DNA from 3 places in the Paenibacillus anseongensis genome. Region 2 is predicted to be linked to each of the others. Evidence: riboswitches for the same ligand, from Rfam matches in the RefSeq annotation. Region 2 holds a riboswitch; each other region holds the start of a gene.

Region 1 (7,925 bases), on a different contig from region 2:
TCGCGAATCACGGCATGTGGATCCGCCAAGACTGGCTCGATAAGCTGGGTCTGAAGGCGCCGACGACCATGGATGAGTTGGTCACTGTCATGCGGGCGTTTCGGGATAAAGATCCTGATGGCAACGGTAAAAATGACACGTTGGGTGCTGCTTTTAACTATAACTACACGGGTATTATTCAGGCGATGTACGCATCCAACAAGAGTAACTGGTATCTGGATAATGATAAAATCGTTTACGGCGGCTTAACGGATCGGTATGCCGATGTGCTTGCTGAGCTTAAACTTTTCTTCGATGAAGGGCTGATTGACAAAGAATATATCACAGACAAGAACTTCCAGAAGGAAAGACAGCTGTTCGTGACAGGTAAAGCAGGCATCTACTTCGCAAGTTGGAACATTAGTGCCGAATACCGTGAATTGAAACAAAATGTACCTAATTCGCAGCTTGTACCGCTGGAGCCGGTATCAACGAAGTATGGGAAGTTCGGCTTGTATCAAGAACCGCCGGCAAACCGTTTGATTGTGTTTAATAAGGATATGAAAAATCCGGAAGCTGCAATCAAATTGCTGGATTGGTGGATAGACAAAAACTGGTTCGATGTCAGATTCGGCACGGAAGGTGTTCATTACAAGCTGGTTAATGGTGTTCCTCAAACGATTGATGCCGAGAAGAATAAGAAGGAAACGATCTATGCGCCAGAGTATGCCGTGCTCGATCAATGGAGTCCGAAACCAGAGGATTTCGCTGTGATGGCGGCAACGGATGCAATCTCTCAGGAATATGCCAAAGTGCAGGGTGAATCGCTCAAGGTCGCTATGAAAAACAAATACAGACGCGATATTCCGTTCAACCCAACATTCCCAGAACTGAGCGAAACTTCTACGTCATTCGGACCACTGTCGGATGATATTGAAACAAAAGTCATTACAGGCGGTGCCCAATATTCGCCGCAATGGGGCATGGAACAGCTTCGCAAGGAATGGAAACGTCTCGGTGGGGATAACGTTGATAAGTTAGCGCAAGATTGGTATCAGAAAAATGTGAAGGGCAAGTAAACGGCATAGAAGGCTAAGCAGCCTCCCGATTCGAACAGGAGTTGGGGGGCTATTTCATACGAATGAGGGAGTGTAATCACGATGACAATGGATGCAAATAAGATGCTGCTTAATCAGCTTGATAAATGGCATGAAGACTATACGCCTGAACTGCGGATGGTTCGCAAGCCTTTCCATACGCCGGGTTATCACAGTACGTTGAAAGATGTAGCGTTTACTCACCCGACCCTGGCAGCGTGTGTGTATGCGCTGGGATTGCTGGACAGCCGCCAGCCTCTTCATGTAGAACGAGCACAAGGCATTCTTGAGCAGGTGATCAGCTTGCAGGATCAGAATCCGGAGCATGCTACCTTCGGAATCTGGTCTTGGTTCTACGAAGAGCCGCTGGAGAGGATGGCCCCGCCAGATTGGAATTGGGCGGACTTCTGCGGCAAGCGGCTGGTGCTGGCCGAGCAGCGGCACTCCGATATCCTGAGCCCGGAGCTGCGCGAACAAATCCGGCATGCACTTTATTGTGCATGCGACGCCATTATCAAGCGAAATGTCGGTCCAAGCTATACGAACATTGCCATTATGGGGGCATTCGTTACTTTGCTTACCGGCGAGGTCTATGGCGAAGAAAAGTACTTGAATTACGGTTTGGAGCGGTTACGCCTTTTCAGCGAGTACACGAAACAGCTGGGAACTTTTCAGGAGTATAACAGTCCGACTTATACGATCGTGGCGATACAGGAATTGTCCAGTATTCATACTGCGACCCAAGTTGCGGAAGCGAAACAACTCAGCTCGGAGATGCTGGATGTGGCATGGGGGATGGTAGCCGAGCATTTCCATGTCCCCAGCAAGCAATGGTCAGGCCCGCACAGCCGTGCCTATCATACGATGATGACGCCAGAAGTTTTATCGTTCTTGCAGCTTGCCAGCCAAGGGGAGTTGGTCTTCATGCCGGACGAACAGTTAACCTACAATCTGGATTGGTACGGCAATGATATCGGATGTCCTGAGAAGTACATACCGGCGTTCAAACGAACAGAAACAGCGGAGCATGTTCAGACGATTAGCAAAGACGAGGCTGGCGATACGGTTAACCAAGCAACTACGTATATGGAAGGGCCGGTCAGTGTGGGAACCTTCAGCAAAGATGTGATGTGGAATCAGCGTCGCAATTTGCTAGCTTATGTACGCAATGGTGACGCATCCACCTACATTCATTTGCGCCTTTTGAACGAAGGCTACGACTACTCCTCCGGAATTTATTCCAGTGTTCAAAAGGGGAAGGATGTGTTGTTCGGCATCGGATTTTGCACGAATGGCGGCAATACGCACATTGGACTCGATCCCATTGACGGGACTATCGAATCGGCGGACCTAAGAGTTCGCTTTGAGATTGGAGGCAGCCAGCACGAGGTTCGGGCAGAAGCTGTTTCACCAGCGGCCGATTCAGCTTTGGTACACATAGCTGAGCAGACGCTGCAGGTGAAAAAAATATTCGCAGCCTTTGACGATGAACAGCCAAGATGGGAGCTCGGGCAGGAGCCGGATAAACGGTTTCTTGACTATGTCATCTACGCCGGCGAGCGGAAGAAATTTGATTTCGCTAGCATGCAGGAAGCGCTGCTTCTGTTTGCATGGCGTTTGGGTGAACAGGGAGATGAGCTCGACGCTGAGGCTTCTGTCGTACAAGCGAACGCAGAGGTTCGGGCGGAGTTCCGTGCTCCAAACCGCTCGGTCCTTCAATTGACCTTGCCGCTTAAACCTGCCGAGAAGATGAAGATGCTGCGGCCTCGGCCCTAACATTAAGAGAATGGAGTGATCACAGATGGCTAAAGGATCTACGATTCGTAACGAGTTCCATTCGTTTGCCGATGCCTACACGGGCCGATCTATGACGCGTTTGACAGCCCCGGAGCAGGTAAATCATCATCCTTATTTTTATTATAAAATGATTACAAACGACAATCGCTATCTCATTTACGCTAGCGAGCGAGAGGGATCCCGTCAGCTTTACCGGATGAATCTCAACGATGGAACGGCCCTGCAATTAACAGAAGGGCCCGATATTCACGATTTCAGCTGCAGTCTGACGAGTGACGACAACTACTTGATTTATTGCAGAGATCAGCGAATTATGCGATTGAATATGACGACGCTGATGGAAGACGTTCTCTATACGACACCTGCAGGTTGGAAATCCAATGCCAATCCCGGTCTCAGCTCAGATGACAAGTATCTCGTACTGGTCGAAATCAATGAAAAGGATGTCGTACCAGGCAAAGGGGACTGGTCCAACTTCGAACCCCAATGGGCAGCGAAACCGCACTGCCGAATCATCTACCTGGATATCGAACAGCGAACCAGCCATATCGCGTTTGAGGAGCTGGACTGCTGGCTCGGGCATCCGCAAATTCGTCCCAATGACCCATCGACCCTTTTATTTTGTCATGAAGGTCCTGGACATCTGATTGATGCCAGACTCTGGCTAGTCCAAAAGGACGGGACGCGGCTGCGCTGTGCGAAGGAACAGACGCATGATGAGCTCATCACGCATGAATATTGGCTTGCTGATGGCTCTAGATTCGCTTATGTGTACCGGCATAAAGATGATCTCTATCACGAAAGTATCCGTTTCATGGACTCAGAGACATTAGTGGAAGAAGTCTGGATGAATTGCTCCAAGTATTGCCACTTTATTTCGAATGCCAATCATACGATGATCGTCGGGGACGGGCAGCTGCCCGAGCAGCACTTCATCTATTTAGTGGATGTAGAACAGAGACAAGAAAAGCGGCTATGCTCCCATGGTACCAGTTGGAAGTCATATGGCAACACACAGGATGCCCACCCGCACCCGGCTTTTTCTCCAGATGGCACATTTATCATCTTTACCTCTGATATGGAGGGCGTTCCTTGTATATATAAAGTGGATTTGTGACAAGGTTCGAGGCAGCCGGCTAGTTTGATCGGCTGCCTCGAATATATGATTGACATTAGTTTGACGTCAAACTATAATGTGAATATGAAACCAACAGATGCTGTGTCAATTATTTCCAGAATTAGAGAAAAGACCAATCGGTTTATCATAGCCGAGATGGCGAAATATGAGGTCGACGATATTGCCATTTCACATGGGGATATTATCTTTGCTCTATTTAAGATGCCTAGATTGACTATGGCTGAGATTGCCAAGAAAATTGATAGAGATAAGTCTACTGTGACTGCACTTGTCGACAAATTGGTCCGGCTCGGATACGTAACTAAGGAAAGGGACACCGTTGACTCAAGGGTCGTCTATGTTGCCTTAACGCCAAAAGGGGAGGAACTGAGACCTATATTTGAAACCATCTCAGAAAAAATGTTAGATGTATTTTACATGGACATTTCAGATAAAGAAAAGGAAGAATTACTGAGAATTCTAACGAAAATTTATAACAATTTTTAAATTTTTTTAAACCAATAGTTTGATGTCAAACTATATAATGAGGTGAAACTGATCATGAAAGATTATACAAAAGATTTGCCAGATCATCGTGTGAAATATATCGGAGAAAATGATCTATGTATAGAAATTTTCGAGGGAGATGAGCTACCGAAGGGAGCCTCCAAAAGACCTCCGCTTTTATTTGTACACGGTGCCTACACGGGCAGTTGGATGTGGAGCAAATACATCCCACACTTTATAAACAAGGGATGGAATTGTTATGTTATGAATTTGAGAGGTCACTACAAAAGTAGAGTGCTCGATTTGACAAATGTAACATTCGAAGATTATTTGGAGGATATGAAAGAGGTTTTCGCCGAGTGTGAGGTTCCACCGATTCTCATAGGATTTAGCATGGGAGGAATTTTGAGCCAGAAGCTGGCTGAAACCAACGAACTTGCAGGCTTAGTGGTGATCGATACAAGCATAAGTAAGGAAGTTTATGAAGCTGTACCCTACAAAGAAATAGCTGCAATGACAACAGGCGTTTTAATGCCCGCACCATCCCGAGAAGAGAATTCCAGTATAGATGAATCAGCGGATGACATTGATTTTCAGAGAAAGTATATAACTGTGGAGTCATTACAAGCATTTAACGATTTTTATTTCTCTTTGGGGGCAAATGGTGGAATATCGATAGACAGCAGTTTGATGGTTCATCCAGCCTTGGTTATTAAAGCAATTAATAGTGAAGAGGATGATCGGCGGGGAAAGGCGACAGCGGAGCATCTCCATGCTGAATATACAGGACTTTGGGATACGACTCACACCGGATTGCTTGTTGGGCAAAGATATATGGAGGTAGTAGATCGGATCATGTTATGGTTACAAGGGATGTATGACTAAGGACATAGAATAGATAAGAAAATATTACTATTGCTTCTCTTTATACATTGGAGTAAATTGATAAAATACGCTTAATTCTTTAGATTAAAGAAGCGGGGGAACCAAGTTTCCTGGGGTGAGTACACATGTAAAGTGTTAGGGTTAACTTTCAACCCGAATCCGTCAGCTAACTTCGTCAGCGTAGAAAGAAATGGATAGAAACATTCAATAGAACAATGTGATTTGAGGTTCTATATCCCTCGCTTCCTTTTTCTCTTCTAGAGAAAATAGGAGGAACTAGACATGCTGCTTATGAAAGTAACCAAAGAATGGAAGAATCTTCTTCCATGGAAGAGAGCCAACGATTCCGTACAGCGTCAACATGAGATTCTCCATTTGAAACAGCGGTTGGAGACGTACGACATTCAATTTCCGAATTTGGCTTACCGGCCATCAGACGTCGAAACACAGACGTTAATGGAAATTAGCAAAACGGTCGCTCTAAACAATGAGCTGCTTAAACAACTGAGTTCAGAAAAGGAATTAGCGGTTGAACTATCGCTAGCCCATCGCGTCGGAACCACGCTCCAAATTTTACAGGATCACCTCACCTTTATCGTAGCCATGGCGCATATTTTCAGTGGTCCGTATCCTAGCCTCAGAGCGTATATCAGTCATACCATTTAACGATCTTCAACAATAGAGAAGGAGCTTGCCTTGCGGCAGCTCCTTTTTTGTTTTTTCTCATGAATAGATACGGCCAAAAAAACGCTTGATCAGCTCCGCAACTTGCTGGCTTTGCTCTTCCAATACAAAATGGCCCCCGCATAAAAAGTGAGTTTCCACACACGTTAATAGTTCTCCGAAAGCAAGAGCCCCTTGCACCGTAAAAATAAAATCATTTTTGCCCCAGGTTATAAGCGTAGGAGGTTGATAAGTTCGCAAGTACTGCTGCCAAACAGGATATTGTTCGACGTTGGTCCGATAATCGTAACCCAATTCCAACTGAATTTGGCTATTGCCGGGTCGATCCAAAAATAACTGGTCCATTAAATAACCATCGGGACTAATCCGGTAGGGATGACACACGCCCGTAACATACTGCATTTTCGTAAAATGAAAGGTTGCAAGCTGAGCAAAGGCCGCTTCGGTTGCAGGATTTCGATCCGCCCAGAGGGCTTTGAAGAGATCGAACGGTTTCCCTAATCCGTTTTCACTAACTACGGCATTCTGAATAACGAATCCTAGAATACGGTGAGGATTTCTTACGGCCAGTCTGAATCCGATAGGACCTCCATAGTCATGGGTGTACAAAATAAAATGAGAAATACAGAGATTATCAACTAATTTTTCAATCAGAATGGATAGATTCTCGAAGGTGTAAGCAAATTCTTCTGTGGAAGGCATACTGCTATTTCCGTATCCAAGATAGTCAGGAGCAATGATATGAAAGTGGTCTGTGAGTTGAGGAATTAAATCCCTGAACATATGGGATGAGCTTGGAAAACCATGAAGAAGGATGATGGTTGGGTTGTATGGACTCCCGGCTTGGCGAAAAAATAACTCCCAACCGTCAATTTTCATTTTTTTATAATGAACCATAATGTCAACTTCCTCTCCGGCGAGCGAGCGCATACTATTCCCTAACAAAAATATGTGAATATAAGTTATTTAAGTACTTAGGAGCTAGAGGACGTGGTACAATTTAACTTAAGGTAAGCTAATTAGTTGTCATCTTCATTAAACTGGTATTCATCCACATGAAAGGGAGAGATCAGACATGAAACAAGAACTGCTAAATGAGCCATCGAGAAATCAAGCTTCCAGTACGCCAATCATTACCGAACTAAAAGTAATTCCAGTTGCAGGGCATGATAGCATGCTCTTCAATCTTAGTGGAGCGCATGCTCCATTCTTTACACGTAACATCGTAATTCTCAGAGACAGTGCAGGTCATACGGGCGTAGGTGAAGTACCGGGCGGCGAGAATATTCGTAAAACGCTTGAAGACGCGAGCCCACTGGTAATCGGTCAATCGATCGGTCAATACAATAACATTCTTACGAAAGTTCGCAAGCAATTCGCTGATCGGGATCAAGGAGGACGCGGTTTGCAGACTTTTGATCTTCGCATCACGATACACGCCGTTACGGCATTGGAAGCAGCACTACTTGATCTCTTAGGTAAATTCCTGGATGTTCCGGTTGCAGCACTGCTAGGAGAAGGTCAACAGCGCGATAAAGTAGAGATGTTAGGCTACTTGTTCTATGTTGGGGACCGGAATCGGACAAACCTTCCGTACCTGAGTGCAGAGGATGCTGCGAATGATTGGTTTCGACTGCGTCATGAGGAAGCGCTTACACCTGAAGCCGTCGTGAAACTTGCCGAAGCGGCGTATCAACGATATGGCTTTAATGATTTTAAGTTAAAAGGTGGCGTCCTACGCGGTGAGGAGGAGATTGAAGCGGTCACTGCGCTGGCGGAACGTTTCCCTCAAGCCAGAATTACCCTTGACCCTAATGGGGCATGGTCTTTAGCTGAGGCGATTCACCTGTGCCGTGATC
Region 2 (7,925 bases):
GGAGAAAATGAAAAAGGAATACTGGTGCTCTAAATTAAAACAACTATCACATCTTAGTCAAGGGGAAAATGCTGAGTGATGGAGGTGACAAAACAAATGAGTTGAATTGATTTTAAAGTTTTAAAGTTAAATGGTGTGTACTCATTCATTGAACACCTAGGAGCCTGTCACCAGTGCGCTGATTTCAGCGATTCTGGGTTAAGGGCTCCATTTGTGTTGTGGTTAATTCAATGTACCACGGAAAAATAAATTTGTAAAAATCATTTACAAATTGAATAGGGAGTGAGTGGGAAGGCTGTTCCGAGTGCAAGTCTTCAACACGATTTCGAGACTTAGTACATTCAAAATGTATGCCTTATAATAAGTTAATTATTGCATATAATTTCTACTTTGAGGAAAAATATGGATCTAAGAGGTGCCTGCGAGGAGGTTTTGAGAAATTTAGTTCTAGAAATTGGTTCGTAAGGAGGAGTCAATTATGGAGGGACAAAATCGCCAAATCACAATCATTCAAACTGCAATAATTCTAATTAGCGCAATTGTTGGGGTGGGTGTGCTAGCTCTTTCGCGTTTTGCTGTATGGGCTGCTGATTCAGGGGCGCCACTTGTAACGCTTTTTGGCTTCTTAGTTGGTCTACTAGGACTTTGGCTTACAACGAAACTAGGTATACGTTTTCCCACGCAATCTATAATTCAATATAGCGAAGGCTTAATAGGGAATTGGGTTGCTCGAATAATCAATTTGATGATAATTGTCCTTTTTTGCTTTCTAGCAGCTCTTGCTTCACGTGAGTTTGGGGAGGTCGTCGTTACTTCTGTCTTAGCGAAGACTCCGCTTGAGGTTACAGTTATCGTCATGCTGCTGCTAGCAGCTCTTTCGGCTCGCGCAGATATCACTACTTTTGCGTATTTCCATCATTTTTATTTCCCTATCATCATATTCCCTGCGTTATTGATTGTCGTGTTCTCGCTAAAAGATGCCCATCTGATCAACCTGTTACCACCATGGGGGAATGATCCTAAAAGTATCTTTAAAGGTGGGATTACGATGGCTGCCTTATTTCAAGGTTCTTTTGTCATAACAATAATAGTTCCAGCTATGAGGAGACCAGAAAAAGCTATGCTTGCAAGTTATATAGGAATTTCAATAGCTGGAGCGTTGTATCTCCTCATCGTAATTGCCACGGTTGGTGTCTTCGGGTCAGAAGAAATTAAAAAGCTTGTTTGGCCAACCTTGGAATTAGCTAAAACCACATCATTGCCTGCCAACATTTTGGAACGTCTAGATGGCGCTTTTCTAGCTGTATGGGTAACTGCTGTATTTACAACATTGCTTTCGTCTTACTATTTAGCTATTAATTTTATGAGTCAATTATTACGATTGCACGATCACAGGTTGTTTACATTTTTTCTCGTACCATTTATTTATGTTATTGCAATGTTTCCACAAAACTTGCTGCAGATGTATGCAATCATACAAATTATTGGTAAATGGGGGCTAGTCTTCACGATTGTGTATCCTTTGATTTTAATGATTGTAGCTGTTATACGTCAGAAAAAAAATATATAGGTGGCAGGCGAAATGAGATTACATTAAGTTTTAACTTGAAGGTATTTACAGTTATAATTTTTACATATTAAATTTACTTGAGGAGTATGTTGATGGATGATCAAAAGAGTAAAATGAAAGTATCGGAATTTAAGTTAACCTCTCCTAGGATTATAATAATTGGTTTTGCATTAATAATATTAATCGGTGCTGTTCTTCTTTACTTCCCTGTTTCAGCTGCGAATGGACAGCGTGTTAGTTTTTTAAACGCACTATTTACTTCCACATCAGCAGTTTGTGTAACGGGGTTAATTGTTGTTGATACACCTAATGCATTTTCAACATTTGGCGAGGTCGTCATCATGATTTTGATTCAAATTGGTGGTTTAGGATTCATGACCTTTGGCGTGTTAATGGCTATTATTATGGGGAAAAAAATTGGTTTAAAAGAGAGACTACTGATACAGCAATCAACAAATTCGTCATCGCCTCAAGGGGTCGTTAGACTCATATTGGGTATTTTTATGATCGCTTTGATAATAGAATCCTTAGGGGCATTAATACTGACTCTTCGCTGGTCGAATGACCTTGGGGCTGCACGTGCCATCTATTATGGCATTTTCCATTCCATCTCAGCTTTCAATAATGCAGGCTTTGCCTTGTGGTCCGATAGTCTAAGCAGGTATGTCGGAGATCCGACGGTGAACATCACGATCGCTTTGTTGTTTATATTGGGTGGCATCGGTTTTACAGTTGTTTTAGATGTGTATGACAAAAAAAGCTGGAGCAAACTTTCTCTTAATACAAAGGTTGTTTTGACGACTACGGTTATATTAATTGTATTAGGGGTACTAGTTATATTCTTTATCGAAATAGCTAATCCCAAAACATTTGGAAGTCTTAGCTTATCTGAGAAGTTATGGGCAAGCTTCTTTCAAGGAGTAGTACCTCGAACAGCAGGGTTTAACACAATTGATATTGCCTCAATGATGGCGGCTTCACAGTTCTTTATGATTTTTTTAATGTTCGTAGGAGCTTCTTCTGGTTCTACAGGTGGTGGAATTAAAACGAGTACCTTTGCAATATTAGTGTTAGCGGTGTTGACAATTGTTCGTGGGAGGGAAGAACTTCAGCTTTTTCAGAGAAGAATAGTTCAAGATTTGGTCCTTCGCGCGTTGGCAGTCATCATCATATCCCTATTTGTGGTGCTTAGCTCCGCATTTTTGCTTACTTTAACCGAACATAAATTACAGAAGGATTTTTTAGAAATATTGTTTGAGGTTACCTCTGCTTTTGGCACAGTAGGTATGTCAATGGGGCTGACCTATGAACTTTCTCCAATTGGGAAAATCATCATCATGATTACAATGTTCATTGGTCGATTAGGTCCATTAACTCTTGCATTTTCCTTTTCACAATCCATAAAAAAGCAGCCTTATCGATATGTTGAAGAAAAATTAATGATTGGGTGAAGCAAATCGGTTTTCATTTTTTGATATAACAAGTAAACTAACACTCCTTACTTTTTACATTAGATTTTATAGTAATGAAAATTTTCGTGTGATGTTTGACGAATACAACATTGTTGTGTAATATAAAACTACGCTTAATTTCCGGATTGATAAATTCTGGAAAGCGGGGGAACCAATTTTCTGGGGCGAATCTTCATGTAGGGAACCATCTTTCCCGAGCCCGGCAGCTAACCTCGTCAGCAGTGGATGGGTCAGTTTTTTATTATGCAAATAATTGCATTTTTGACCCGTAGAACGGGTCTTTTTGTTTAATTAGGCCTGTTCATAACGGAGTAGATCGTATTTTTTTTACGATCTACTCCGTCATGCGGGTCTATTTTATTTGTCTTATTACACCCATCCATGACCATCTAGACAAAGGAGGATATCGTTTAGAATAATTAAGCATCCAAAAAAACGAATATTTGCTTTTCGAGGAGGATCATCTATGGCACAGCCGAAATATATTACCGATATTGATAAAATCACGGAGATTCCAGAACAGGAACGAAGTAAACTGAAAGCAATTACGGAAAAATTCGTATTTCGTGTGAATGATTATTACTTGAATTTGATTGATTGGTCTGACCCGAACGATCCGATAAAAAAGCTAATCATCCCTAATGAAGGTGAATTATCGGAGTATGGACGTTGGGACGCTTCTGATGAAGACACAAACTATGTTGTCCCTGGTTGTCAACATAAATATAAAACAACGGCCTTATTACTAGTTTCTGAAGTGTGCGGTGCCTATTGCCGATATTGCTTCCGCAAAAGGCTGTTTCGAAATGACGTGAAAGAAGCAGTTACAAACGTTGATCCCGGATTGGCATATATTGAGAGCCATCCTGAAATTAATAATGTATTGTTGACTGGCGGAGATAGTTTAATTCTAGCAACATCGAAACTCAGGAAAATAATTGAACAATTACGTAAAATTGACCATGTAGAAATTATTCGGTTAGGTTCTAAAATTCCTGTTTTTAATCCAATGAGGATTTATGAAGACGAAGCTTTACTTGAACTTATAAGAACATATTCTACAGTCGATAAGCGTATTTATGTGATGGCACATATTAATCACCCAAGAGAAATTACTAAAGAGGCAAAAAGAGCTTTTGAAGCTTTACATAATGCAGGCGCAATCGTTGTCAATCAGACCCCTGTGCTTAAAGGAATTAACGATGATCCTCTGGTCCTAGCTGAATTACTTGATAAGTTATCATGGGCAGGAGTAACGCCGTATTATTTTTTTATAAATCGTCCTGTTGCCGGTAATAGAGAGTTTGTATTACCTTTAGAAAGAGTATACCGGCTAGTTGAAAGTGCGAAGTCTTTAACATCCGGTCTTGGGAAAAGAGTGAGACTATCCATGAGTCACACATCTGGTAAAATTGAAATACTAGCAATTGAAGATGGCCAGGCATATTTAAAATATCATCAGTCACGCGATCAGCAATATGGAAAATTTATGATATTAGATTGCCCTGATGACGCTGCTTGGTTCGATGATCTACCTGGAAGTAAAGAACTTTGGAACAGACCAAAGAAAATAGCAACCAGTGTGATCTCTGCAAATGATCTTCCAGACTTGCCTTTACATTAAGCCAAAAGAATAAAGAAGATCATCTTGGAGGAGTCTGTCAATTTAGGGGCTCCTCTTGTTTATTAGACGTACAAATTAAGTGATATAGATTTTTTTGGGGGGGAAGTTATGCTAACCACATACGCTATGTTAGAAGAAATTCAAAAAAGAATCGATTACTTAAAATTAAAAGAAATCGAATATAAGAAAGCAAATAATGTAAGCGGTCGGCTAAATGCCAAGACAAGACGGCAAGAATTACAGAGGCTAGAGGAAACTATTTGTGAAAAATATGCTGTAGAAAAAAAGGCTGATGGGATTGAAACATTATGATTATGAAAACAACAGAAGGAAAGGTCATCGAAATTTTGTTCAAAGATGAAGATGGTTTTTGTATATGTGATGATGGGTGGAAGCGGCCATTAAATGAATTAAAAGAACCGACGATAAGAGATGTACATACAAAACGTAAGCTTAAAACTCAACCGAAAAATTGTAGTGGAGATAAGGAAACATAAATTTACACATAATAACAGCAAGGCTCATCATAGGAGGTTTCAATGATCCACTACTGGCTTGTACTGCTCGGAATCGCAGTTGCGATCGCTTATGTAGCAGATAAAATAAAACAACCTTATCCAACCTTACTTGTTGTTGCGGGGCTTTTGCTTGGTATTTTCCCCATTCAGGTTCTTAATGAATTTAAAACCTATGTGACTTCGGATCATGTCTTTCAAACAGCTGTGATTTTAATTTTCCTGTCAGCGTTAATTGGAGATGCTGCACTAAAGCTTCCTTTTGGAGAAATCAAGGAAAACAAACGTCCGATATTATTACTGGCGTTATTAGGAACGTTTATAACATTTATTCTGGTAGCCGGGCTTTCATATTTCTTATTGGACCTGGACTTACAAAAGTCGCTTGTCTTTGGTGCATTGATGGCAGCCACAGACCCGGTCTCCGTATTAACGATCTTTAAGTCAATGGGTTTGAACAAGAAGTTGTCCATTATCGTTGAAGGAGAGAGTTTGGCGAATGACGGAGTAGCTGTTGTCCTTTTTAAAATAGCCTTGGTAACAACGGTACTAAGCATGTCTGGTGTATTACATGGATCATTGGAGTTTGTTAAAGTAGTTCTAGGAGGCATAGTCATTGGCGTTGTAACAGGCTACATGGCCTCAAAAATAACCTCAAGCATTGACAATTACCTGGTGGAGATCGGGCTTTCAATTGTCCTGTTCTATGGAGCATTTGAGTTGGCTGAAATGTTCCATTTCTCCGGTGTCATTTCGGTTGTTTTTGCAGGACTCTTGTTAGGAACTTACGGTAAAAATATCGGCATGTCCGATTTAACACATGATAAAATGGACTCCTTTTGGGAAACAATCGCTTTTATTGCGAACGCATTGATCTTTCTCATGGTTGGTCTTGAAATTTCAAATATTGATTTCTCTGAAAAGTGGATTCAAATCGGTGGAAGCATTCTCATTGTTCTGACGGCAAGATTTATTGCTGTCTATATTGCCCTTATCTTTGATAAAGAAATACCTGCCATCTGGAAGCCGATTATTGCATGGGGCGGATTAAAAGGATCACTGTCTATTGCGTTAATCTTGAGCATTTCTCCGGGTTTTGATGGCCGTGACATAATATTGGCTATGACGTTTAGTAATGTAGTTTTTTCACTGCTAGTTCAAGGAACAACAATAAGTCCTCTTGTAAAAAGACTTAAAGTTAAGTAAACCACTAAATGGACATAGACCACTTTGAGAAGAAATGATCTCGAAGTGGTTTTTTATTTGTGCATCAAATTCCCTCTGTAGGTAAAAATTATATCTGACTCTCGAAAAGAAAGGTATGAGAATATGGTTCTATCTATTTCAATAGGTATTATTTTAATTTTTGTATTGTGTGGAGCATTTGCTCCTGTTCAGTTTGCTGCGACAGCAACTTCGCTTTTTGACTCGTCAATAAGAAATTTTGGATGGTTTTTTTTGATCTCGACTTTTGGCTGCTTGGTTTTCGCTTTTTATTTGGCTTTTAGTAAGTATGGACGAATTAAGCTAGGGAAAGACGAAGATGAACCCGAATATTCAACCATATCTTGGTTTGCCATGCTTTTTAGTGCTGGGATGGGGATTGGCCTTGTTTTCTGGGGAGTAGCTGAGCCGTTATCACACTATCTTTCACCGCCTGAAGGAGCGACTGGAGGTTCTACAGAGGCTGCACGCTTGGCAATGCGGTATTCCTTCTTTCACTGGGGGGTTCATCCATGGGCTATTTATACAATAATCTCGCTTACTTTAGCTTATTTCCAATTCCGGCATGATAAAAAAGGGCTTATAAGTGCTGTCTTCTCGCCTTTAATTGGAAAACTATCCGAGGGAGGAATTGGAGCAGTTATTGACATCCTTGCTATTATTGCAACTGCATTCGGAGTAGCCACTTCGCTAGGACTGGGAGCACTTCAAATTAACGGTGGCTTAAATCACATGTTTGGTATTTCAATTCAACCTGTGGTTCAAGTAGTCATTATTGGCATTGTAACTGTCTTATTTTTAATCTCTGCAACTACTGGATTAGATAAGGGAATCCGAATATTAAGCAATGCAAATCTGCTCATTGCTGTCTTATTAATGGCATTCGTATTCCTAGTTGGTCCAACTTCGTTTATTTTAGATCTATTTACATCGACATTAGGTGGTTATCTGCAGAATCTTGTGTATATGAGCTTGAGAATGACTCCTTTTACACAAGGAACCTGGGTTGGTGTTTGGACTTTATTTTATTGGGCATGGTGGATCGCTTGGGGCCCTTTTGTTGGCACCTTCATCGCCCGAGTATCCAAAGGCAGAACGATTAAAGAATTTGTTTTAGGTGTACTCTTAGTGCCTAGCCTGTTTAGCTTCATGTGGTTTTCCGTATTCGGTGGAACAGGGCTTCACTTGGAATTATTTGATCAGTTTCCGATAGCTGCCGCGGCTAAACAAGATGTTACATCTGCTTTGTTCTTAACGTTACAGCAGCTGCCCATAGGTCATATCATAGCGCTTATAGCTACTATTCTGATTATCACTTTTTTCATTACATCTGCCGACTCTGCTACATTCGTTCTCGGAATGCTTTCTACGAAAGGAGATCCTAATCCGTCGAACAAAGTCAAGATTGTATGGGGGGGGCTGCAATCGTCCATGGCGATTGTATTGTTAATTAGTGGAGGCCTAAGTGGCTTACAGACGGCTTCTATCATCGCTGCGCTCCCATTCGCCATCATTATCAT
Region 3 (7,925 bases), on a different contig from region 2:
ATCGGACACCAATATTTCTATGGCCTCGTGGCGAGCAATGAGTTTGAAGAGGCTTGGCTGGATGAGGGCTTTACCTCCTACGCCGAGGATAAAGTGATGGAGGCCGACTTCGGAGCGACCCCTAATTTGCCGGTCGAGTCCAGCTACATTACTTCTCCGAACGCCCTGCGACAAAACGCATGGGCCTATACCGGACATGATCAATACGCAGAAAATGTGTATACCAGAGGCAAGCTCGTGCTGAAAGCAATCGAGAAACAGGTCGGCACCAAAAACATGGATCGTATCATGCGGACTTATTTTCAAAAATGGCAATTCAAACATCCCTCCACCAAGGACTTTCAAAATGTGGTCGAGGATATAACCAAAACGAAGTGGGACGACTTCTTCAATGAATATGTCTACGGCTCAATGATGGTTGACTATTCGGTTGAAAGCATTCATGTGAAAGCCACTGGCAGCAAAGGAACCGGCCCTTACGAGAGCACGATCCTCATCTCCAAGCGCGGCGGCAATTCACCTGAAGTGCCGATTCAGTTCCATTTCGCCGACGGTACGATGCTCGACAAAACATGGGACGGCAAAGAGAGCAGCATTGAGTACAAATTAACCCACACGACGCCTATAGACTGGGTTCGTATCGATCCGAACTACTCGCTCATTCTGGAGAACAAACACATTAATAACTTTATGCAAGCAGAAGTGGACACCAAGTGGAAACTCCGCCTGAATCTCGGCATTATTCAATTCCTGCAAGCTATTTTCGGGTGGGTGGCCTGGTAGGCGCCCACTCTACAAGGCAAGTTTGCCTTCAGAAAACAACGCTTAGGAGGGACACCGGTGACAACCTATCTCAAATCCGGCTTCAGGGCGGCGCTACGGCAACCCTTCGCTACGATTGTCTTGTTCATCTACCAAATGTGCTGGGGGATGCTTCTATATAAGCTTGTACAAGGGGTGTTAGTGCCCCTCATGCACCGGTTTCCCGGCGGCGACCAGCCGAAGCAAGCACTCCAGCTTTTTCTGGCCGAAAGTCAGTTTCAGTTATTCAAAACGGATCTTAGCCATTCTTACTTGTGGTGGCTGGCCGGCCTGCTCCTGGCGCGCATGTTCCTTACCCCGATGCTGAACGGCGGTGTCTATTATTCGCTCACCCATTCCGATCAAAATGCCGGCTATCGCTTCGTTCGAGGCATCAAGGAGCTCACGCTCCCCTTCTTCGCCGTGTATTTGATTCGAATCGCTTTGTCTCTGCTGCCGCTCATCTGGGTGCTGCCCAAAGCGCAGAAGGTGTTCGCTCACAGCACATCTTATGAACAAGCTTCCCTCGATTTACTGCCTTGGCTGCTTGGAATGCTGGTGTACGGCTTTCTGCTGCATCTGCTCTTCATGTATGTGCAGTTCGCCATCGCGGCACGTCTCGGTATAGTCTCCACGGTTCTAACGTTCATGCGGTACTCTTTTCCGATTATTGGCCTCTCTCTGATACTTTTGCTGAGCTCGGGACTTTTGGCAGGGATCACGGTAACAACGACCTATATCTGGGCAGGTCTGGTAGCGCTAATCATTTATCAACTTTTCCCGCTCTTCCATATTTTCATGCAAATGTGGTCCATTACGTCGCAATTCCAGCTTCTTTCCGCCAAATTAAGCCGTTAAAAAGCAATAAATAAAACCATAAATGGTTTAGATTTGTTCAATCCCCTTGCAAAAGGGGATTTTTTTGTCTGTAAAGCGAACCTTTACACATTTTTTCAGACCCAATTGCACGAAAAAGGAGGAATTTCGATGTTTATGACGAATTTAAGAGACTAGCATTAAAAAACCAAATATTTCATGCCGAATTCCTCATTTCTTGGGGAAACGGGGGAACCATACCGGGTGAATTGATCTTGCAAGACAGGGATCATAGGGAACCTTCAACCGAACCCTCCAGCTAACCTCGTAGGCACCGGAAGGAGACAAGCAGTTGAAAAAGGTTGTTGCTCTTCTTTTTAGTCTTGTTTTGTTTTTGAGTGTAGCTTTAGGGAGTGTGTCTGCGTCAGAATCCACATTGGACTCAACGGTTGACGAATTGATGGGAGTACCGTACCGCGATGCGGGAACGACAACAAGAGGCTTTGATTGCTCTGGTTTCACCGCGTACGTATTCAACAAATTCGGCATTGACCTTCCTCATAGTTCAGCAGCTCAAAATAAAGAGGGCTACTGGATCGACAAAAGTGATCTTCGCAAAGGTGATCTTGTGTTCTTCGACACAGGGGGCAAAGGCATTTCTCACGTTGGTATCTACTTGGGTAACGGTGAATTTATTCATTCCGCATCCAATGAAGGTATCGTGAAAAACAAGCTAAGCGAATCTTATTATGCGAAAAGATACGTATCCGCTAGACGTGTTCTGTGGGATGATATCTACAATCAACTAACTGCTGAATCCAAGTAATTTTCTTGTTTCATCATGAATAAAGCCCAGACAAGCGTTAGCTCGAATGAGCCGCTTCTCAGGGCTTTTATTCATTTCTTGTGGCTATTTTGTAACTTGACATAGCGTGTAAGCCGTCCTATAATTACGGCATCATGTTTCTAGGGTTCCGTGGTGCTGCAGCGCCAGTCTGGTCCGAGAGAAAACACACAGCGAATACGCTGTGATCACGGAGGGGAAAAAGCCCGGGAGTCTTATCGCAACAGCGATACTGCTTCCAGGCTTTTTCTTTTTGCCGCGGTCAGATAGGCATCTTCGCATATTCTTTCTTAAGGAGTGATTCACAGATGGCATGGCTTTACTTGGTCATTGCAGGTGTTTTTGAAGTAGTTTGGGCAATCTCACTAAAGTTCTCCAACGGTTTTACACGGCTGGTTCCGTCCAGCATCACCATTGTCGGTATGATCATCAGTTTTTATTTTCTGGCGGTAGCTACAAAAACTCTTCCCATCGGCACAGCTTACGCGGCTTGGACGGGAATTGGCGCTGTAGGCGCAATTATCATCGGCACCCTATTTCTGAACGAGCCCGTTAGTTTACTGCGTATCCTATTCATGATCCTCATTCTGGTCGGTGTTCTCGGCCTTAAATTCACATCCGGACATTAAGCCAAGCGCTTCCTTCTTTACTATGGTCGATGATTCCTAAGCCACGATGTAGCTAACATACCAGAAGGAGCTGCCGACAAATATTCGCAGGTGCTCCGACAGCGGCTTAAAGATTTCATTCAACTCTTCGTACGAATAGTAGTTTTTAATAATTTCATGCTTGGAGCCATCGGCCAGCTCCCTTCTTTTGTACGTATCTTCGCTATGTTCACTCGTAATCAGCTCGCCGCCTCTTCCCGGGACATACACATTATCCGCAATGAACACGCGGGCTCCCCGACCAAGCCGCTCGTGAAATCCTTGCAGGAACGAATCCAGTCGATTTTTCGGGATATGCGAAAACCAGAAGTTGGCGAGTCCATAGTCAAAATCCCCTTGTACTTCCGAAAGCCGGTAAGCGTCCCCTTCGACGAAAGAGGTATTATGCAGCGGCCAAGATTTAGCTGCAGCAATTTGCAGCACCTCCGGTCGAACGTCCACCCCAACGATGTGTTTGGCTGTCTCCGCCATGAACTGCGTCCAATATCCCGTACCGCAAGCCACCTCCAGGACACGGCTCCCAGCGACCTGCTTCTTCACGATATCCGCCAGCATCGCAAGCTCTTGCTGATAGTCCGCATCTTCGCGGGCATAAATCCGTTCATATTCAGCTGCTCGCGCGCCGTAGTAATCCTGCATGCCTTCTTTCTCTTCATTTAAAAGCCGCTGCCTATCCTTCACCTCGTGAACGATCCGCTGTTTAGCTGCCAATAAGTCGGCGAAAATAGCTCCGCCGTGCGAAGCATAATTCGCGAGAAGACCATGCGTCGCCATCACAATAAGCTGTGTCATCGACAAGCCAGTTTCCTCAGCCATGCGCTCCAGATCGGTCTTCACCTTTTCAGGCAAGTAGACGGAAAGTCTTTTGGTCTTATCATTTTTATCGTCCATGGGGAGATTCCTCCTTTGCATTTTTATTATTTTAACATATATTATGTGTCATTAAAACACATTAATTGTACTTTTCATACTATAAAGGGAATTTAGGCTGCATGAAAAAGGCAACACTAGCCACACACCCTCGCAAATCCCTCTAGTAAACATAGAATACAAAGCAAGTATATTCATATGTTGATAGGAGATGGAGAAATGATTCCCAAACAACGAATGGCTGGAAAACCGAGCAAAATTATTCGGCTCCCCAAGAGCGCAGGCCTGCCAAGAAGCAAAGCCATGCTGCTGTACCGCACACAGCTTAGAAAGTATCATAAACCCGGTTCGGGTCGCTTTCTAAGCCAACGCACGGTTTCGATCGGCACCGACAACTCGTGGTTTAATGCGCAAATCATTCCTCGCGACCCTGCGTGGGTGCCTGTTACTAATGCCAACTACGTTTGGTATTCCGGCAACTTGAACAGTGAGAATGCGATCATTTCGACACGTTTCACGCTTTCTGAACGTAGAGCCATTCTCGGCGCTTCTCTCTTCCTATCTGTCGACAATTATGCCGTTGTCATCATCAACGGCGTGCCGCTCCTCTTTGACGGACCGCAGAATACGCCTTCCTTCTACAATCCGGGGCGCACTTTCGACATTCGCCGATTTGTAAGGCGCGGACGCAATGATGTCGTCATCATCGCCTTTAACCTTGGCGGGCAGCGCACCGCGGAAAACCCTGCCGGCGTTGCCGCCAGGCTCGATTTTCGACTCAGCAACTTGCAGTAAAAGATCATCTGCATACAAGGACAACCGACTTCGTCGTCCTGCTAGGACGAGCGCGTTTGTCAAGGTAGATGCGAAGCTAAAGTATAAAACTTATACTTTCTTATCTACTGAAAAGGCCGGGCCTCCATCCTTAGATGGAACCCGACCTTTTTTTTACATGAACTGTCGTTCGTTCCCGTAACGGCGCTTCAATTGACTCAAGAAGAACTGGAGCGAGAGGAATAACAAGGCAAAGCTGGTTCCTACGCTCAAAATAATCCAAGGATGCAGCCTAATATATCTGGAGCCGTACGCGATAAGGGACAACCATTCGCCCGATGTCGTAATGGTAATGGAGTAGCCGGCGTCGCTGTCGCCAATTGTTTCCGTACCGCCAAGTACGATATTAAAGACGGCCAATTGCCCCAGCAGGAAGAGCACTTGCATGAATTCGCTAAGGAACATGAACGTCATTTCATTCCTCATACAGGGGATTAAATGCCGGACCGTGCGATGAAAAACAGAGCCTCCCATTAAACGCGAAGCTTCAATAAATAATTTATCATTAAAATAACGCGTCCGTTCAGCGATCTGATGCGCTAGGGGAAATACGCCGATGAATGTGACGAGAATGACAAAGGTGGCGGAGAAAAGCATCTTGTAGTGCGCGTCCGCTTTCGCCCACTGATCGAGCCTCAGCCCGAAATACATCCCGGCTAATGGCGGGAATAAAAATACAAACGCAGGCACGGAAGCCACTACCCACTGCATGGCTTTTAGAACACCCCACCCTCGGCCGGTGGTCCCGCTCCACAATCCCCAAGGCAGCGCGATAACAAAACGAAGCAGCGTTAGAACTAAAGTCGTCCCCAGCGTATACTTCAAACCGTTAAGCAGCAGGCTCAACATGTCAAAGCCCCGGTGATCCGTCCCCAACAAGAACGTGCTGTTCGGTGAAAACGGCGGAATGTTGTAGCGTGTTTTCCCATCTTGTTGATACTGAATCATGTTGATTTTGTCCTCCGGCGCGATGCCGTGCGGCTTCAACCATGTACCAAATATCGCAACAAGAAGAATAAGCACAATAAGAGCAATAGAGAGATAGAATGCGATAGATGAACGTTTGATCATTGTGAGGCGACCTCCCCTGTGCGAACGACAAACTTTTTACGCAGCAAGGCATACAGCACGTGAAAAGCCATCGCGAGCAGCACGAGCATCATGCAAATGACGGACATCGATGTGACGCTTTGCATGGCAGGCGAGGTAATGAAGCCGCCCAGGCCGAAAATGCCGCAGATCGCCTCCGCAACCGCCATACTCGCCAGTGCTAGCGTCGTCGCCTTCGGCAGAATCGAGAGCAAGTCGAGCATGACGTTGCGCAATACATGAGAGATCAGCACCTCACCGCGGGTCAATCCTTTGGCTTGTGCGGTAACGACATAATCCTGACCCAGCTCCCTCGCAATCGCGACCCGCATTGTACCGTAAATCGTAACCGATGGGATTAGCGCGATGGTGAGAAATGGGATGAGGAACGGCGTTTTATCACCAACTTGCACGATCAGCAGCACATAATGGCCTAGAAACTTCGTCGCATAGATTGCGCCTAATTGAATAAGAACAATTAAGAAGAAATCGGGTAAGCCCACAAGCAGAGCCTGCGCGCCATCTAGTACAAGACCTAAGCGGCGCCACAATGACGCCGACATCGCCATGAGCATGCTAAGCACAATTGCCAGCAGCAAGCCTGGGATGAAATATGTACAAGTGCGAAGCAGCATATGGGGAAGCTCTCCGATGACAGAGAGTTCATTGCGGTTGTACGGGCTGCGGAATTTACCGAAATCGCCATGGAAAAATCCTTGAATTTGGTCTTTCACAGAATAGCCGTAATACCGCCATGAGATAATGGGACGCTCCAATGGAACCGCTGACGCGCGGTAAATGCCCTTGACCGTCAACGCCTTGCTGACGTATTCCCATGACTCGCCATAGGGAACGGACAACAAGCCCGTTTTGTCATTGAGGACGCGGCTTCCCGGCAGTTGATCGCTAATTTTCTGAATGCTTGTATCCGGTCCGAGCGTGACCCGAATTTGATCTGGCTGGGTAGATAAGAAGGCATTTCGGATGTTGCTCAGAAAGAAGATGCATACCAGTGTAAACACCCCGAGCAGCAGCCACCGAATCGTTGACTTCAAAACTGGTCACCTCATTCTATTATTCACCGTTGGTAGATAACTATTTCATAGTTTACCATGATTCATTTGGGAGTACTATCCATTTATATGGCATTCTTCCTTAGGCGAAGGGAACTACAGGGCCCTATTCTTGCTAAATCAGCTCAATTCAGCTGCTGGAGGGAACTACGGGATTCTATTTCCTCGAGAAAGCCGGAATTTAGGCAGATATCTGTAAAATAGAGGACGGTAGTTCCCCTCCAGTTACGTACATATCGATTCCTGGCAAAATAAAGGACCGGTGTTCCCTTACGCTTGGTGCATGTACCAGTGTTGTATCGGTGTTGTATCGGTGTTGTATCGGTGCTGCAATCGGTGCTGTACCGCTCCGGTCCTTCCCTGCTGCACTAGGTGGCGCCAAAACAAAAAACCTGGCACGCGATCACAAAGATCGCTGCCAGGTTTTTTTCACGAGCTAAACTGCGCTTGATGCAGACGGCTGTAAACGCCGCCCACTGCGATAAGCTCCTCGTGACCGCCTTGCTCCGTGATGCCTTGCTCCGTCACAACGACGATACGGTCGGCATTCTTGATCGTCGCCAGACGGTGGGCGATCACAAGCGTGGTCCGGCCCTGCGACAGCTCAGCGAGCGACTGCTGAATCGCCGCCTCGGTCTCGGTGTCGAGCGCTGACGTCGCCTCATCGAGGATGAGAATCGGCGGATTCTTCAAGAACATCCGCGCGATCGCGAGGCGCTGCTTCTGTCCGCCCGAGAGCTTGACGCCGCGCTCGCCAACGACCGTGTCCAGTCCCTTCGGCTGGGACTGGATGTATCCTTCCAGCTGCGCACGCCGTGCAGCTTCCCAGATCTCGGCATCCGTCGCGCCCAGCTTGCCGTAAGCAATGTTCTCCCGCAGCGTGCCGGAGAACAAGAACACATCCTGCTGCACGATGCCAATTTGCCGGCG

What was found. A riboswitch is a leader RNA that binds a small molecule or an ion and turns the genes downstream of it on or off. The one in region 2 is predicted to bind cyclic di-AMP.
Region 1: another riboswitch for cyclic di-AMP. It lies ahead of GON05_RS19220 (hypothetical protein); the one in region 2 lies ahead of GON05_RS33250 (KamA family radical SAM protein).
Region 3: another riboswitch for cyclic di-AMP. It lies ahead of GON05_RS05830 (C40 family peptidase); the one in region 2 lies ahead of GON05_RS33250 (KamA family radical SAM protein).

What each region holds. Positions count from the first base shown of each region.
Region 1 covers NZ_WSEM01000016.1:649,034-656,958, reverse strand. Annotated here, with positions in the region: gene GON05_RS19245 (extracellular solute-binding protein) at 1-1,058, shown strand, start outside; gene GON05_RS19240 (hypothetical protein) at 1,140-2,852, shown strand; gene GON05_RS19235 (oligogalacturonate lyase family protein) at 2,878-3,990, shown strand; gene GON05_RS19230 (MarR family winged helix-turn-helix transcriptional regulator) at 4,075-4,497, shown strand; gene GON05_RS19225 (alpha/beta hydrolase) at 4,552-5,382, shown strand; cyclic di-AMP (ydaO/yuaA leader) riboswitch at 5,441-5,577, shown strand; gene GON05_RS19220 (hypothetical protein) at 5,665-6,048, shown strand; gene GON05_RS19215 (alpha/beta fold hydrolase) at 6,106-6,963, opposite strand; gene gudD (glucarate dehydratase) at 7,142-7,925, shown strand, end outside.
Region 2 covers NZ_WSEM01000034.1:489,015-496,939, reverse strand. Annotated here, with positions in the region: gene GON05_RS33265 (hypothetical protein) at 1-79, shown strand, start outside; gene GON05_RS33260 (GerAB/ArcD/ProY family transporter) at 479-1,570, shown strand; gene GON05_RS33255 (TrkH family potassium uptake protein) at 1,663-3,021, shown strand; cyclic di-AMP (ydaO/yuaA leader) riboswitch at 3,143-3,278, shown strand; gene GON05_RS33250 (KamA family radical SAM protein) at 3,509-4,666, shown strand; gene GON05_RS33245 (hypothetical protein) at 4,793-4,978, shown strand; gene GON05_RS33240 (hypothetical protein) at 4,981-5,163, shown strand; gene GON05_RS33235 (cation:proton antiporter) at 5,206-6,387, shown strand; gene GON05_RS33230 (glycine betaine uptake BCCT transporter) at 6,511-7,925, shown strand, end outside.
Region 3 covers NZ_WSEM01000006.1:23,994-31,918, forward strand. Annotated here, with positions in the region: gene GON05_RS05820 (M1 family metallopeptidase) at 1-783, shown strand, start outside; gene GON05_RS05825 (hypothetical protein) at 841-1,659, shown strand; cyclic di-AMP (ydaO/yuaA leader) riboswitch at 1,828-1,966, shown strand; gene GON05_RS05830 (C40 family peptidase) at 1,970-2,443, shown strand; guanidine-I (ykkC/yxkD leader) riboswitch at 2,574-2,676, shown strand; gene sugE (quaternary ammonium compound efflux SMR transporter SugE) at 2,770-3,090, shown strand; gene GON05_RS05840 (class I SAM-dependent methyltransferase) at 3,127-4,020, opposite strand; gene GON05_RS05845 (hypothetical protein) at 4,219-4,794, shown strand; gene GON05_RS05850 (hypothetical protein) at 4,948-5,904, opposite strand; gene GON05_RS05855 (ABC transporter permease subunit) at 5,901-6,977, opposite strand; gene GON05_RS05860 (hypothetical protein) at 7,177-7,377, opposite strand; gene GON05_RS05865 (ABC transporter ATP-binding protein) at 7,425-7,925, opposite strand, start outside.